DNA from 2 places in the Micromonospora sp. NPDC049257 genome. Region 1 is predicted to be linked to the other one. Evidence: riboswitches for the same ligand, from Rfam matches in the RefSeq annotation. Region 1 holds a riboswitch; the other holds the start of a gene.
What was found. Region 1 has a riboswitch for thiamine pyrophosphate ahead of AB0K25_RS26900 (ECF transporter S component). Riboswitches for the same ligand answer to the same signal wherever they lie in the genome.
Positions count from the first base shown of each region.

Region 2: it holds a riboswitch for thiamine pyrophosphate, as region 1 does, so the genes downstream of both, thiE (thiamine phosphate synthase) here and AB0K25_RS26900 (ECF transporter S component) in region 1, are expected to answer to the same signal.

Region 1 is NZ_JBFAQU010000026.1:74,185-82,058, reverse strand. It holds gene AB0K25_RS26920 (cellulose binding domain-containing protein) at 1-887, opposite strand, end outside; gene AB0K25_RS26915 (hypothetical protein) at 1,129-1,296, shown strand; gene AB0K25_RS26910 (DUF6328 family protein) at 1,390-1,893, opposite strand; gene AB0K25_RS26905 (alpha/beta fold hydrolase) at 2,027-2,857, opposite strand; TPP riboswitch at 2,969-3,074, shown strand; gene AB0K25_RS26900 (ECF transporter S component) at 3,150-3,746, shown strand; gene AB0K25_RS26895 (ABC transporter ATP-binding protein) at 3,780-5,207, shown strand; gene AB0K25_RS26890 (energy-coupling factor transporter transmembrane component T) at 5,204-6,004, shown strand; gene AB0K25_RS26885 (hypothetical protein) at 6,164-6,415, opposite strand; gene AB0K25_RS26880 (hypothetical protein) at 6,597-6,812, opposite strand; gene gndA (NADP-dependent phosphogluconate dehydrogenase) at 6,910-7,874, shown strand, end outside.
Region 2 is NZ_JBFAQU010000003.1:286,032-293,905, reverse strand. It holds gene AB0K25_RS07520 (ThuA domain-containing protein) at 1-3,048, opposite strand, end outside; TPP riboswitch at 3,387-3,495, shown strand; gene thiE (thiamine phosphate synthase) at 3,490-4,116, shown strand; gene thiO (glycine oxidase ThiO) at 4,110-5,180, shown strand; gene thiS (sulfur carrier protein ThiS) at 5,190-5,390, shown strand; gene AB0K25_RS07500 (thiazole synthase) at 5,396-6,166, shown strand; gene AB0K25_RS07495 (thiamine phosphate synthase) at 6,163-6,810, shown strand; gene thiD (bifunctional hydroxymethylpyrimidine kinase/phosphomethylpyrimidine kinase) at 6,807-7,595, shown strand; gene thiC (phosphomethylpyrimidine synthase ThiC) at 7,613-7,874, shown strand, end outside.

The DNA.
Region 1 (7,874 bases):
TCGTTGATGCCGAACTGGATGAACAGGTAGTCGCCGGCCTTCATCCCGCCGTTGGCGTTGAGCATGGCCTGCCAGCGGGTCGAGTAGGTCTGCGGGTTGATCACGCACTCGCCGGCCGAGTTCATCGTGGTGGTGACGTTGGGGTCGTACAGCCAGGTCTGGATGCTGCGTCCGCCGACCGCGCTGTTGACCACGGTGGCGTTGCCGTTGAGGTACTGGCCGAACTGGTTGCCCCAGCCCACCGGGCAGGCCCCGCTGGACGACGGGTTGGCGACCGTGGAGTCCCCGGCCAGCCACACGGTGACCCGCGGCTGCGTCGAGGGCGTCGGGGTGGGGGTGGGCGTCGGGGTGGGGGTGGGCGTCGGGGTGGGGGTGGGCGTCCGGGTGGGGGGCGGCGTGGGCGTGAGGGTGGGCGTGGGCGTCGCGGTCGGCGGGGTGGACGGCGGTGGGCAGGGCGTCGCGGTCGGCGTCGCGCCGGTGCACGACACCCCGTTGAGCGCGAACCCGGTGGGGACCGGGTTCGCGGTGGTCCACGCACCGTTGAAGCCGAAGCTGACGCCGGCACCGGTGCCGATGGCGGCGTTGTAGCCGACGTCCTTCGCGCTGACCGCCGTCCCACTCTGGGTGACGGTGGCGTTCCACGCCTGGGTGACCTGTTGCCCGCTGGCGAAGGCCCAGGTGAGCGTCCAGCCGGAGACCGGGTCACCGAGGTTGGTGATGGTCACGTCCGCGCCGAAGCCACCCTGCCACTCGCTGGTGACCTTGTAGTCGACCCGGCAGCCGGTCGCCGCCGCGGTGGCGTTCCCGGCCGCGACCGCCACCCCGCCCGCGAGGACCGCCAGCGTGATCGCGCCCAGTCCGGCGACACGTCGTCGCGCTGCTCTCATGATCTGCTCCTAGTCGCCGGTGCCGGGCCGGCGTCGCCCGCCCCCATCTGGACGGCCGCCCGAGCCCCGCGACGATGGCCGGACCCCGGGACGAGAGGAGGCGAAAATCGATGTTACTCGATATTAATCTGCTCTCCCACCTCCGCCCGGTCGAACCGGCACGCCAGATGACGCCACACCGGGCCGCAGGCGGTCGCGCTCGGTCGCCAGGCACCGCAACCCCCTCGTCTAGGGTGGTGCGGTGCTCTACTTCCTGATCGTCATCGCCGTGCTGCTGCTGGCGTACGCCGCCGTACTGGTCAGCTTCGTCCGGCGCGGACGCAAGATCCCGCCGCAGGCGTACCTGGTGCTGGCGCTGCTCAACGGGCTCATCCTGGCCGCCGTGCTGGCCTGGGCCATCGCCCGCTGACGATCCGGCCGACACGCGAAGCGGGGCCCACCCCGACCGCCGTCGGCCCGGGTGGGCCCGGCCCACTGCGTCCCTCACCGCCCGAGGGCGGGATCAGTCACCGTTGGTCACCACCGGGTCGTCATCGTCGTCGTCGATGTCGTCCTCACCCCAGCTGCGCCGGACGAACGGCAGGATGACCCAGAACGTCAGGAACCACAGGCCGGTGACCACGGTGAGCACCACGGCGATGCCGGTGTCGAGCACGAAGTCGGCGATCAGCAGGACCGCACTCACCATGGCGACCAGCATGAAGGCCAGGCCGCCGGTGGCCATCCGGTGGGCGAACCGGACCAGCTCCGGCTTACGACCCTGGCGGAACAGCGCCCGGTGGAAGGCGACCGGCGAGATGATCATCGCGGTGGCCGCGGCGGCCGACAGCAGCGCGAGAATGTAGACGTCCCGCTGGAACTCGCTCGTCCGGGTGAAACCGTTGCTGAACGGCAGGGTCAGCAGGAAGGCGAAGAGGATCTGCACGCCGGTCTGGGCGACCCGCAACTCCTGGAGCAGATCGGCGAAGTTGCGCTGCCAGCGCTGCTTCTCGGATTCCTTCGACACGCGCTACCTCCGGATGAGACGGTACGACCGACGGGAGCACCTCCCGTCGGCAGCAACGCCAGTGCCCGATCCGCAATCGCCCGAAACCGATTCACGATCCCCGATCGGCCCGGTCCACCCTCGGCAGGGCGGCTCAGGCCGCCGGGCACACCCGGGCCAGGATCGCCTCGGCCAGGGGCCCCGGCGCCTCGTCGGGAATCCAGTGCGTCACCCCGGCCAGCACCATGAACCGGTAGTCCCCCGTGACGTGCCGGGCACAGGCCTGCGCGGCGGTACGCCCTACTGCCACGTCCCGGTCGCTCCACACGTAGCTGGTCGGCACCGGCACCGGACCGACCGCCTTCAGGTCCCGCCCCGACATCGCCCGGTACCAGTTCAGCGCCCCGGTCAGCGCGCCCGGCCCGCGCATCGGCTGGGCGTAGCGGGCCACCCGGGCGGAGTCACCGACGCCGGCCAGCAGCCGACGCAGGACCACCGCCCGCCCGGCCAGCAGCACCCGCTCCGCCAGGCCCGCCCGGCGGAACAACGTCATGTACGCCGAACGCGCCCGCTGCCGACGGTCGGTGGACAGCGCGTACCCGAAGGCCGCCGGATGGGGCACCGAGACCGCGGTGAGGGTACGCACCCGCTCCGGGTGCCACGCGGCCAGCGCCCAGGCGACGATCGCCCCCCAGTCGTGCCCCACCACGTGCGCGGTGTCGACGCCCAGCGCGTCCAGCACCGCCACCGCGTCGGCGACCAGTTCCGGCAGCCGGTAGCCGGCCACCTCCGTGGGACGGGCCCCGGGCGAGTAACCCCGCTGGTCGGGGGCGTACGTACGCAGCCCGGCGGCGTGCAGGGCGGGCACCACCGCGTCCCACTCCCCGCCGTGCTGGGGGAAGCCGTGCAGCAGCAGCACGACCTCGCCGCCCTCGGGCCCACCGGCCCGTACGTCGAACGTCAGTCCCCGCGCCGCCACCCGCATGACCGGCAGCCTACCCAGCGCCCCGGTGTGCGCCCGGGACGTCGAATGCCGGGAACCATGACCTGCTGGGCCGTTGCCGCAGGTCGGTGCTAGCGTCTGCCGAGACAACTTCACATCCGACAGGGGAGCGCACAGCGCTGAGAGTGCGGGCACCGCCCGCAGACCCTCGAACCTGATCTGGGTAATGCCAGCGCAGGGAGTTCGGTCGACCTCCAGCCGCGCCGCCGTCCGGCAGCCGCCGGGCGCGGCGTGCGTCTTCTCCTGGTTCGATCGCTGGACTGGGAGCACCGACATGCCGCACACCACCACCAACAGCAACCGGTGGCGCACGATCGACATCGTGGTCGCCGCCGTGATCGCCGTGGCCTTCGGCGTCATCTTCTGGGCCTGGGGCCTGGTCTGGAAGGCCGCCGACCCGGCATTCGCCGCCGCACCCGCCAGCCAGGCGGTGATGTACGGCGTGTGGCTGGTCCCGGCGGTCCTCGGCGGCCTGGTGATCCGTAAGCCGGGGGCGGCCCTGTTCTGCGAGGCCGTCGCCGCCACCGTCTCCGCACTGCTCGGCGCGGAGTGGGGCGGGATCACCATCGTGCAGGGGCTGATCCAGGGCCTCGGCGCGGAGCTGGCCTTCGCCGCGTTCCGCTACCGGTCGTTCCGGCTGCCGGTGGCGGTGCTGGCCGGGGCGTTGACCGGGCTGAGCGCCGCCCTGTTCGACTTCTTCGTCTGGAACGCCGAGTACGCCCTGACCAGCTACCGCCTGCCGTACGCGGCGTTGACCGTGCTCAGCGCAGCCGTCGTCGCCGGGGTCGGCGGTTGGTACCTGACCCGCGCGCTGGCCGAGACCGGAGTGCTGGACCGGTTCCCCGCCGGCCGTGACCGCACCCTGGTCTGATCCTCTCCTGACGATCATGGAGGTGCCGGCGACGTGGCGAGTGTGAGGCTGGTCGGCTTCGGCTGGCGGCACGCCGGTCGGCGGGCCTGGGCGGTACGCGGGGTGGACCTGCGCATCGACCACGGGGAGCGGGTGCTGCTGCTGGGGCCGTCCGGGGCCGGCAAGAGCACCCTGCTGGCCGCGCTGGCCGGGCTGCTGCCGGCGGACTCCGGCGAGCAGGAGGGCACCGTCGAGATCGACGGCCTCGACCCGGCCAAGGCCCGCGAACGGGTCGGCACCGTCTTCCAGGACCCGCAGTCCCAGCTGGTGATGGCCCGCTGCGGTGACGACGTCGCGTTCGGCCTGGAGAACCGGGGGGTGCCCGGCGACGAGATCTGGCCCCGGGTGGACGAGGCGCTGCGCCGGGTCGGTTTCCCCTACCCCCGGGACCGGCCCACCGCGGCGCTGTCCGGCGGCGAGCAGCAGCGGCTCGCCCTGGCCGGGGTGCTGGCGCTGCGGCCGGGGCTGCTGCTGCTCGACGAGCCGACGGCCAACCTCGACCCGGCCGGGGCGGAGCTGGTGCGCGGCGCGGTGGCCGGCGCGCTGGACCCGGACACCACCCTGGTCCTGGTCGAACACCGGGTCGCCGACGCCCTGCCCCTGGTCGACCGGGTCGTGGTGCTGACTCCCGGTGGCGGGGTCCGGGCCGACGGGCCACCGGCGACGGTCTTCGCCGCGCACGGTGCCGCGCTCGCTGCCGAGGGTGTCTGGGTGCCCGGCCACCCCACCGGGTCCCGGCCGGCCACCGGGCCGCCCGGTGCGGGGTTGCTCACCGTCGACCGGCTCGGCCTGCCACCCCGGCTGGCCCCCACCGACCTGACGGTACGCGCCGGCGAGGCGCTCGCCGTCCTCGGTCCCAACGGGGCCGGCAAGTCCACCCTGGCGCTGCTGCTCGGTGGGCTGCTCCGCCCCGGCGTCGGTCGACTGACCGGCACCGCCGCCCTGGCCGACAGGGACGCCCGTACGCCCCCGCACCGGTGGCGGGCCCCCGCGCTGGCCGGTCGGATCGGTTCGGTCTTCCAGGACCCGGAGCACCAGTTCGTCACCCGCACCGTCCGCGACGAACTGGCCCTCGGGCCGCGTCGGACCGGCCGCCCGGAGGTCGCCGTCCGGGCCACCGTGGACGGGTTGCTGGACCGGTTGCGGCTGACCCGGCTCGCCGGGGCCAACCCGTACACCCTCTCCGGTGGGGAGGCCCGGCGGCTCAGCGTGGCGACCGCCCTGGCCACCGCGCCCCGGCTGCTGATCTGCGACGAACCCACCTTCGGCCAGGACCACCGCACCTGGGGTGAGCTGGTCGACCTCTTCGCCGACCTGCGTGACGCCGGGCACGGCGTGGTCACCGTCACCCACGACCGGGACTTCGTCGCCGCGCTCGCCGACCGGACGGTCACCCTGCACCCCGCCCGGGATCAGCCGTGATCGGCCTGGAACCCGTCGCGACGCCCGGTGCGCCGCTGGCCCGGCGTAACCCGGTGGCGAAACTGGCAGCCGGGCTGATCTTCTCGTTCGTGCTGGTGGCCAGCCTCGACCCGGTCGCACCGGCGGTCGCCATCGCCGTCGAGCTGGCGCTGCTGCCGCTGTTCGGCATCCGCTACCGGGTGCTGGCCCGACGGGCGTGGCCGTTGCTGGCCGGTGCCGTCGGCATCCTGGTCACCCTGCTGCTGTTCGCCGCCGACCGGTCCGGCCCGGTGCTGTGGGCGGCGGGGCCGCTGCTGGTCACCTCCGGGGTGCTGGTCACCGCGCTCGGGCTGGTGCTGCGGATGCTCGCGGTCGCCCTGCCCGGAGTGATCGTCTTCGCCACCACCGACCCGACCGACCTGGCCGACGCGCTGGTGCAGAACGCGAAGGCCCCGGCCCGGTTCGCCATCGGCGCGCTGGCCGCGTTCCGGCTGGTGCCGCTGCTCGGCCAGGAGTGGCAGATGCTCACCATGGCCCGCCGCGCCCGGGGCGTGGACGCCGGCCGCAACCCGCTGGCCCGGCTGCGGCTCTTCGTCGCCACGGCGTTCGCCCTGCTGGTGGGCGCGATCCGGCGCGGCACCCGACTGGCGGTGGCGATGGACGCCCGGGGGTTCGACGCCGGCACCCCGCGCACGGTGGCCCGCCGGCAGGTGTTCCGTCCCGCCGACTGGCTGCTGGTCGCCGGTGCCGCCACCCTGGCCGGCGGCGCGCTCGCGGTCAGCGTCGCCCTCGGCACCTTCCGGCCCCTGATCGGCTGACCCGCGCCCCACCGGGCCGTCGCCCCACCACCCCGTCGGGCACGCCGGCCACCAGGCACACCGGGGCGCACCGGCACCACTGTGCTGAAACAGCGGTATCCGGAGGTCCGGATACCGCTGTTTCAGCTATCTGGTGTGGGACGTCTGCGCCCGGGCGGCTCAGCTGCGCCGGAAGGCGTACCGACGGCCCTGGCCCTGGGCGGCGGTGGAGCCGGCCCGGACCGGCCGGCCCGACCGCGACGGCGGCCGGGGTGGGTTCGACCGGACGAGATCGTCCGGGTGGGGCGGCGTCACGGCGACCGGGACCGGGTGCGCGGGCGTCACGGTGAGTGCCGCGAGCGCCGCCGGATCCACCTCCACCGGCGACGGTACGACAGGTCGGGACTTCTTGGGACTGCGCTTGGCGGGCATTCGCTGCCTCCTGGGACGTGCGGAGGACCACACCGTCGCCTCAGCGGCGGGCGGTCGACGGACGGGATCGGCTCCGGACGACCGGCCACGAGTCATCCCCGGTCAGCAGGGGACGGGAGACGCGGACGCCCGAGCACGCGGACCCGCGGCCACGGCGGCGGGTCGGCTCTCAGAAAGGGCGTCAGATGCGCATGTCGTCACGGTAGCCGACCCCCACGCCCGGCGCACCCGCTTTTCCCGACGAGCATCCCGGCCCGACGACCATCCCGGCCCGACGGCGGAAGTCCCGACGACCCCGCCGCCCGACGACCATCCGGCCCGACGACCCCGCCGCCCGACGGCGGAAGTCCCGACGACCGGCCCGGCCCGGCGGCGGGACGGTCGCTGCCGCACGCACGCGACCACCCTGTGACACTGGGTGGACGGCGGCTGCCGGCCGTCGCGGGCGCGCGATACGGTCGCAGCACACAGGTGACGTGAGAGGGCGGGTACGGATGACGCAACAGGCGACGGCGCAGATCGGCGTGACCGGGCTGGCGGTGATGGGTCGCAACCTGGCCCGCAACCTGGCCCGGAACGGGTTCACCGTGGCGGTGCACAACCGCTCCCCGGAGCGCACCCGCAGCCTGGTCGCCGAGCACGGTGACGAGGGCACCTTCGTGCCGTCGGAGTCCCTGGCGGACTTCGTCGGCTCGCTGGAGCGGCCCCGCGCGGTGATCGTCATGGTCAAGGCGGGCGCCCCCACCGACGCGGTCATCGACGAGCTGGTGCCGCTGCTGGAGGAGGGCGACATCGTCGTCGACGCCGGCAACGCCCACTTCGCCGACACCCGCCGCCGGGAGGAGACGCTGCGCGAGCACGGGCTGCACTTCGTCGGCACCGGTGTCTCCGGTGGCGAGGAGGGCGCGTTGCTCGGGCCGAGCATCATGCCGGGCGGCTCGGCGGAGTCCTACCAGAAGCTCGGGCCGATGTTCGAGAAGATCGCCGCGCAGGTGGACGGCGTCCCCTGCTGCCAGCACGTCGGCCCCGACGGCGCCGGCCACTTCGTCAAGATGGTCCACAACGGCATCGAGTACGCCGACATGCAGCTCATCGCCGAGGCGTACGACCTGCTGCGGGCCGGGCTGGGGGCGACCCCGGCGGAGATCGCGGAGATCTTCCGGGAGTGGAACACCGGCGAGCTGGAGTCGTTCCTCATCGAGATCACCGCCGACGTGCTGGCGCACACCGACGCCGCCACCGGCAAGGCGTTCGTCGACGTGGTGCTCGACCAGGCCGAGCAGAAGGGCACCGGCCGTTGGACGGTGCAGATCGCCCTCGACCTGGGCATCCCGATCACCGGCATCGCCGAGGCGACGTTCGCCCGGTCGCTGTCCGGGCACGCCGGTCAGCGGGAGGCCGCCCGCCGTACCTTCGGCGACGCGGGCGAGAAGTGGCAGGTCGAGGACCGGGACGCGTT
Region 2 (7,874 bases), on a different contig from region 1:
GACGAACTGCTGCCAGCCACCCGTGCTCGGCACGGTGGCCGTGGCCACGACCGGGCCGTCGACGGCACCGGCGTGCACGTCGATCCGACCGCCCTGGACCTCGGAGGCCACCCGGAACCGGATCTGCTCGACCCCGGTCAGGTTGGCCGGGACGAGCGACCACCAGTCGCCGTCCTCGATGAAGCCGATGTTCTGGCCGCCACCGGCGGGGTCGGTGGTGGTCTCCTTCTGCACGCCCGGGTCACCGCCGCCGGTGCTGCCCGGGGCCCGCCCGGTGGCCGTGTAGTACTCGGCCTGCTTGCGCTTGGGCTGGAGGATCTCGATCGCCCGACCGGTCAACGGGCCGGCGCCGCCGGTGCCGCCGTCGTCGGTGTAGGTGGCCTCGAAGACCGCGAAGACGTTGGCCTCCGCGCCGTGACCCGACGCCAGCGAGGTCTGCACGGTGCCGGTGCAGCCGGTGTGCTGCTCCAGCGGGTGGGCGTGCTCGTCGTGGCCGAGCAGCACCTGCAGCTGCACCCGGTCACAGTCGACGGTGCCGTCCTCCGGGTCGGTCACCTTGATCGTGTACTTGACCTGGTCGCCCCACTCGAAGAAACCGCCGCTGGGCGGGAACTCGATGGTCACCGTCGGGGCGGTGTTGCCGACCGTCACCGGCACGTTCGCCACGGCGGTGCGGCCCTTGGGGTTGGTGACGGTGAGCTGCGCGGTGTAGTCGCCGGCCGCGGTGTAGGTGTGGGTGGGGTTCGCCTCGGTGGAGGTCTGGCCGTCACCGAACTTCCACGCGTAGGTCAGCGTGCCGCCGTCCGGGTCACGCGACCCGGCGCTGGAGAAGTTCACGGTCAGCGGCGCGGCCCCGGAGGTGGGGTCGGCGCTGGCCTCGGCGATGGGGGCGCGGTCACCGGCGGTGTAGTCGATCCGGTAGACCCCGGAGTCGTCGTTGTTGCCGCCGAAACCGGTGCCCCACTCGATCATGTAGAGCGCGCCGTCCGGACCGAACTCGAAGTCCATCGGACGGATCATCGGCATGCCGGTGAGCAGCTGGTTGATGTCGACCAGCGTCTTGCCGTCCGCGCTGACCTGCATCGTGTACATCTTCGACTGGTTCCACTCGCCGAGCAGCGCCTTGCCGTCGTAGTACGCCGGCCACTTGCGGCCCGACGTGCTGTCGGCGTCGTAGCGGTAGACCGGGCCGCCCATCGGGGCACCGCCGCCACCGATCTCGGGGAAGCGCGGGTCGCCGGCGTAGCCGTAGTCCACCGTCGCCGCGATGGCCGGCGGCAGGTTGGTCAGGCCGGTGTTGTTGGGCGAGTCGTTGACCGGCGCGGCGCAGTCGAACTTCGCCCCGCTCGGCCCGGACGGGAAGGTGTAGTCGTTGTACGCCTTGTTGTTGCCGGTGCAGTACGGCCAGCCGTAGTTGCCGGCCGTGGCGACGATGTTCCACTCCACCAGGCCCTCGGGGCCCCGGTTCGGGTTGGCCGTCGAGGCGTCCGGCCCGTAGTCGGCGACGTAGAGGGTGTCGGTCTTCTGGTCGACGCCGATCCGGAACGGGTTACGGAAGCCCATGCCGAAGATCTCGGGACGGGTCTTCGCGGTGCCCGGGGCGAACAGGTTGCCCGTCGGGATCGTGTAGGTGCCGTCGTCCTCCGGGTGCACCCGGATCACCTTGCCGCGCAGGTCGTTGGTGTTGCCGGCGCTGCGCTGCGCGTCGTAGTCCTGCCGGCCGGCCCGCTCGTCGATCGGGGTGAAGGCGCTCGACTCGAACGGGTTGGTGTTGTCGCCGGTGGCCAGGTAGAGGTTGCCCTGCGAGTCGAAGGTCATGCTGCCGCCGGCGTGGCAGCAGGTGTTGCGCTGCGTGTCGACCTGGAGGATGACCTTCTCGGTGGCCTTGTCGATGGTGTCACCGTTGACGGTGAACCGGGACAGGTAGTTGCGCGGGGCGCCACCGGCCGGTGCGTAGTACAGGTAGATCCACTTGTTGGTGGCGAAGTCCGGGTCGAGGCGCAGCCCGAGCAGGCCGTCCTCGTTGCCGGTGAAGACGTCCAGCCGGGTCGCGGTGACCGTGTTGCCGGTGTCCGGCTTCACGATCTGCACCCGGCCGTCGCGCTCGGCGTAGAACACCCGGCCGTCCGGAGCGATGTCCAGCTCCATCGGGTTGTTGGTGTTGCTGTCGAGGGTGACCTTCTCGAAGTTCGCGGTCTTGGAGGCGCCGCAGTCGGCGTTCTCGACGCCGGCCGCGGTGCGGATGCCGCCGAGCAGGTGGCTGAGGAACTCCGGCTCGGTGTACGACGCCTGGGTGTGGCCGCCGCCGGTGTACCACGACCGACCGCCGTCGTAGTCCTGGCACCAGGCGGTGGGGTGGTCGGCGCCCATCGCGCCGGCACCCGGGCTGTAGGACTTCTCGTCCAGGCTGGCCAGCACGTGCACCTTGGAGCGCGGGTTGGTGCGGAAGTTGTACCACTCGTCGAACCGGGACCAGCGGTCCGGCAGGTCGGCGGTCGACGGGTGCGCGTGGTCCTCGACCTTGACGGTGGCCTGCTGGTTGGCGGGGTGGCCGGAGAAGTACGCGCCGACCAGGTTGCCGTACCAGGCCCAGTCGTACTCGGTGTCGGAGGCGGCGTGCACGCCGGCGTAGCCGCCGCCGGCCTTGATGTAGCGCTCGAACGCGGCCTGCTGGGTGGCGTCGAGGACGTCACCGGTGGTGGAGAGCCAGATCACCGCCTGGTATTTCGCCAGGTTGGTGTCGTTGAAGGCGGCTCCGTCCTCGGTGGTGTCGACGGTGAACCCGTTGTCGGTGCCGAGCTTCTGGATCGCGGCGATGCCGGCCGGGATGGCGTCGTGCCGGAATCCGGCGGTCTTGGAGAAGACCAGGACCGAGAAGGGTTCGGCGGCGGCTGCCGCCGGTGCCGGTGCGGCCTGTGGCTGGGCCGCCGCGACGGGAGCGGCCTGGGCGGCGGTGCCGCCGATCAGGCCGCTGGCGAGTAGGGAGAGGGCCAGTAGACCGGCACCCAGTGGGCCGCGACGGGCGCGGCGATGGCGGGATGGAGACACTCCATGCTCCTTTTGTCCGTGCTGGACAGTGGTGGGGGCATGGGGACGACTCGCCGCAGACCGTCCCCGGTCGGATCGGTGTGGGCCCGCCGAGGTCCGCACCAGTGGCGATCAGGTGCGGGCCACGCCGAGGCTCCGCACCGGAATAATGTCGATCGGTTGAACAAATTAGCGCCGCTGGATTGGTTTCCGGCAAGGCATGAGCATGTAACGATTCGGTATCGGCGACTCGCTTTTCCGGCTTATGTGGATACAAGCCCACAACCGTACGCATTGATAGTCCTGGATCAATCTAACACCCCTTGGCGGATCAGCGGATCTGTCGTACGGTCACAGGCACGTGACCCACGGGAGCCCGGTACACCGGGCTGAGAGGGGGGCTGAGAGCCCCCGACCGTCGAACCTGATCCGGGTAATGCCGGCGCAGGGAGGAGAGTTGCCGTGCCGTCCCTCGGCCGACTGCATCTGATCACCGACACCCGCCCCGGGTGCGACCCGCTCGCCGTCGTACGGGCCGCCCTCCCGGTGGCCCGCGCCGACCTCGTCGTCCAGGTCCGGGTGACCGACGACACCACCGACCGGCAGGCGTACGACCTGGCCCGACGGGTACGCGCGCTCTGCGTGCCGTACGAGGCGACCTGCCTGGTCAACGACCGGCTGCACGTCGCCCTCGCGGTGGACGCCCACGGCGGCCACGTCGGCGCGGACGACCTGCCCGTCGCGGCGGCCCGCCGGGTCCTCGGCCCCGCCGCCGTGCTCGGCGCGACCGCCCGGGAACCGGACGCCGCCGCCCGGGCCGTCGCCGCCGGGGCCAGCTACCTGGGCGTCGGCCCGTGCCATCCCACCGCCACCAAGACCGGCCTGCCCGACCCGATCGGCCCCGCCGGCATCCACGCCGTCGTCGCCGCCGTCGCCGTGCCGGTGATCGCCATCGGCGGGGTCACCGCCGCCACCGTGCCGGCGCTGCGGGCCGCCGGGGCGTACGGCGTGGCGGTGGTCGGGGCGCTGTCCACCGCCGCCGACCCGGGCCGGGCCACCGCCGAACTGATCGCGGCACTGACGTGCTGACCCGGCCCGACGTCGCCATCGTGGGCGCGGGGCCGGTCGGATTGGCGATCGCCTGGCGCTGCGCCACCCGGGGCCTGCGGGTGACCGTGCACGACCCGGCCCCCGGCTCCGGCGCGTCCCGGGTCGCCGCCGGGATGCTCGCCCCGGTCGCCGAGGCGTACTTCGGGGAACGGGAACTGACCGGGCTGCTCACCGCGTCCGCCGCCCGCTGGCCGGGTTTCGCCGCCGAACTGACCGCCGCCACCGGCAGGGAGTTCGGCTACCGCACCGACGGCACCCTCGTCGTCGGGCTCACCGGGGACGACCTGGCCGAAGCCCGCCGGCTCTGGTCGTACCAGCAGGGGTTGGGGCTGCCGATCAGCGCGCTGCGCCCGTCGCAGCTGCGGGAGCGCGAACCGGCGCTGACCCCCCGGCTGCGCGGCGGAGCGGTCGCCCCCGGCGACCACCAGGTCGACCCGCGCCGGCTGGTCGACGCGCTCCGGGTCGCCGCCGAGCGGGCCGGCGCGACCCTGCTGCCCGGCCTAGTGACCCGACTGGCCGAGGTGGACGCGCCCGTCGTCGTGGTCGCCGCCGGCTGCGGCGCCGCCGCGCTGACCGGGCTGCCGGTCCGCCCGGTCAAGGGCCAGGTGCTGCGGCTGCGCGCGCCCGACCACCGCCCGCCCGGCTTCCGGCACGTCATCCGGGGGTACGCCGACGGCGAGTCGGTCTACCTCGTCCCCCGCGACGACGGCGAGGTGGTCCTCGGGGCGACCGTCGAGGAACGCGCCGACACCGAGGTGACCACCGGGGCGGTGCTGCGGCTGCTCCGGGCCGCCGTCGACCTCGTCCCCGAACTCGCCGAGTACGCGCTGACCGAGGCCACCGCCGGGCTGCGCCCCGGCACCCCGGACAACGCGCCGATCCTCGGCCCGCTGCCCGGCCGCCCCGGCGTGCTCGCCGCCACCGGCCACCACCGGCACGGCATCGTGCTCACCCCGGTCACCGCCGACCTGATCACCGACCTGATCGTCACCGGTCAGCCGGACCCGCTGCTCACCCCCTTCACCGCCGACCGGTTCCACTGAGGAGGACACGTGCGACTGATCGTCAACGGCGTCGGACGCGAGCTGGCCGGCGGCACGACCGTCGCGGACCTGGTCGCCACGGTCACCGGGCAGCGGCGCGGAATCGCCGTCGCGGTCAACGGCGAGGTGGTCCCCCGGGGCGGCTGGCCCGCCACCGAGCTGCGCGACGGCGACCGGGTCGAGGTGCTCAGCGCCGCCCAGGGCGGGTGACCCGGATGCCCCTCACCATCGCCGGACAGACCTTCACCTCCCGGCTCATCCTCGGCACCGGCGGCGCGGCCAACCTGCACGTGCTGGAACAGGCGATCCGGGCCTCCGGCACCGAACTGGTCACCCTCGCCCTGCGCCGCGTCGACACCGCCCCCGGCACCGCCGGGGGACTGCTCGACCTGCTCGACCGGTGCGCGGTGCGGCTGCTGCCCAACACCGCCGGCTGCTACACCGCCGCCGAGGCGGTCAAGGTGGCCCGGCTGGCCCGGGAGGCGTTCGACACCGACTGGGTCAAGCTGGAGGTGATCGGCGACGAACGCACCCTGCTCCCGGACGGGGTGGAGCTGCTGCGGGCCGCCGAGGAACTCGTCGCCGACGGCTTCGTCGTGCTGCCGTACACCTCCGACGACCCGGTGCTGGCCCGCCGGCTGGCCGACGTCGGCTGCGCGGCGGTGATGCCGGCCGGTGCGCCGATCGGTTCCGGACTGGGCATCACCAACCCGCACCACATCCGGCTCATCCGGCAGAGCGTCGACGTGCCGGTGATCCTCGACGCCGGGATCGGCACCGCCTCCGACGCGGCCCTCGCCATGGAACTGGGCTGCGACGGGGTGCTGCTGGCCAGCGCCGTCACCCGGGCCGCCGACCCGACGGCGATGGCCACCGCCATGCGGCACGGCGTACGGGCCGGGCGGCTCGCGTACAACGCCGGGCGGATACCCCGCCGCTTCCACGCCCTCGCCTCCACCCCCGACGACGGAAGACCCGACCTGTGACCCGCCCGGCCGCCCCACCCCTCCTCCGGCCGGACGGGGTGGTGCTGCTGACCGACCGGCTGGTGGCGCGCGGCGACCTCGTCGACGTGGTCGCGGGGGCGGTAGGCGGTGGGGTGCGGTGGGTGGTGCTGCGGGAGAGGGACCTGCCCCGCGCCGAACGGGCGGCGATCGCCGTCGACCTGCGGGCCGTCCTGGCGCAGGCCGGCGGCACCCTGATCGTGGCCGGCCCCGACCCGCTGGACGGGGACGCCGTCCACCTGCCCGCCGCCGGGCCGTACCCGCCGCCGGCCGTCGGACTGGTCGGCCGGTCCTGCCACGACACGGCGGAGCTGGCCCGACTGACCACCGAGGACTACGTGACGCTCTCACCGGTCTGGGCCACCCGCAGCAAACCCGGCTACGGCCCACCGTTGCGCCCGGACGGGCTGCGCGACCTGATCCGGCGCAGCCCGGTGCCCGTGCTCGCCCTGGGCGGCGTCGAGACACCGGAGCAGGTGACGGCCTGCGTCGACGCGGGCGCGGTCGGGGTGGCGGTGCTCGGCGCGATCATGCGGGCCGCCGACCCGACCGGGGCCGCGACGACCCTCACCAGCGCCTTCCCCCGCACCCCGAGCACCGACGCGTGGCCCGAGGAGACGACATGACACCCACGACCGTGCTCACCATCGCCGGCTCCGACTCCGGCGGCGGCGCCGGCATCCAGGCCGACCTGAAGGTCTTCGCCGCCCTCGGCGCGTACGGCACCAGCGTGCTGACCGCCGTCACCGCGCAGAACACCCGGGGCGTGGACGCCGTGCTGCCGCTACCCCCACGCACCGTCACCGAGCAGCTCGACAGCGTGCTCGGCGACTTCGCGGTCCGGGCGGTGAAGACCGGGATGCTCGGCACCCCGGCGGTCGCCGACGCGGTGGCCGAGGCGGCGAAGGCGGGCCGGCTGCCGCACCTCGTCGTCGACCCGGTGCTCGTCGCCACCAGCGGACACCGGCTCGGGGTGGTCGCGGCCGTCGAGCGGCTGCTGCCGTACGCCCGGGTGGCGACGCCGAACTGCGCGGAGGCCGCCGCCCTCACCGGACGCCCGGTGACCACGGTCGAGGAGATGGTCGCCGCGGCGCAGGCCCTGGCGGCCGGCGGCCCCGAGTACGTGGTGGTCACCGGCGGTGACGTCGACGCGGCCGGCGAGTCGGTCGACGTGCTGGCCGACGGCGCAACGACCACCCTGCTGCGCGCCCCCCGGGTGGACACCCGGCACAGCCACGGCACCGGCTGCTCGTTCTCGGCGGCGATCGCCGTCCGGCTGGCCGCCGGCGACCCGGTGCCGGTCGCGGTCGCCACCGCCAAGGAGTACGTCACCCGTGCGCTGACCGGCGCGCGGGGTTGGGAACTGGGCGCGGGACGCGGCCCGCTGGACCACTTCGGCTGGTCCCGATGACCAACAGGGAGGCTGTCATGCAGGCACGTCGCAAGGTCTACGTCGAGGGGTCCCGGCCGGACGTCCGGGTGCCGTTCGCCGAGGTGGAGCTGGCCGGGGACAACCCGCCGCTGCGCCTCTACGACACCTCCGGCCCCGGCTCGGACCCGGAGGTGGGGCTGCCGCCGCTGCGCGGACCGTGGATCGCCGAGCGGGGCGACGTCGCGCCGGTCCGGGGCGCGGGCACCCCGCTGGCCGGCGTCGACGCCAAACGCCCCACCCAGCTCTGGTACGCCCGCG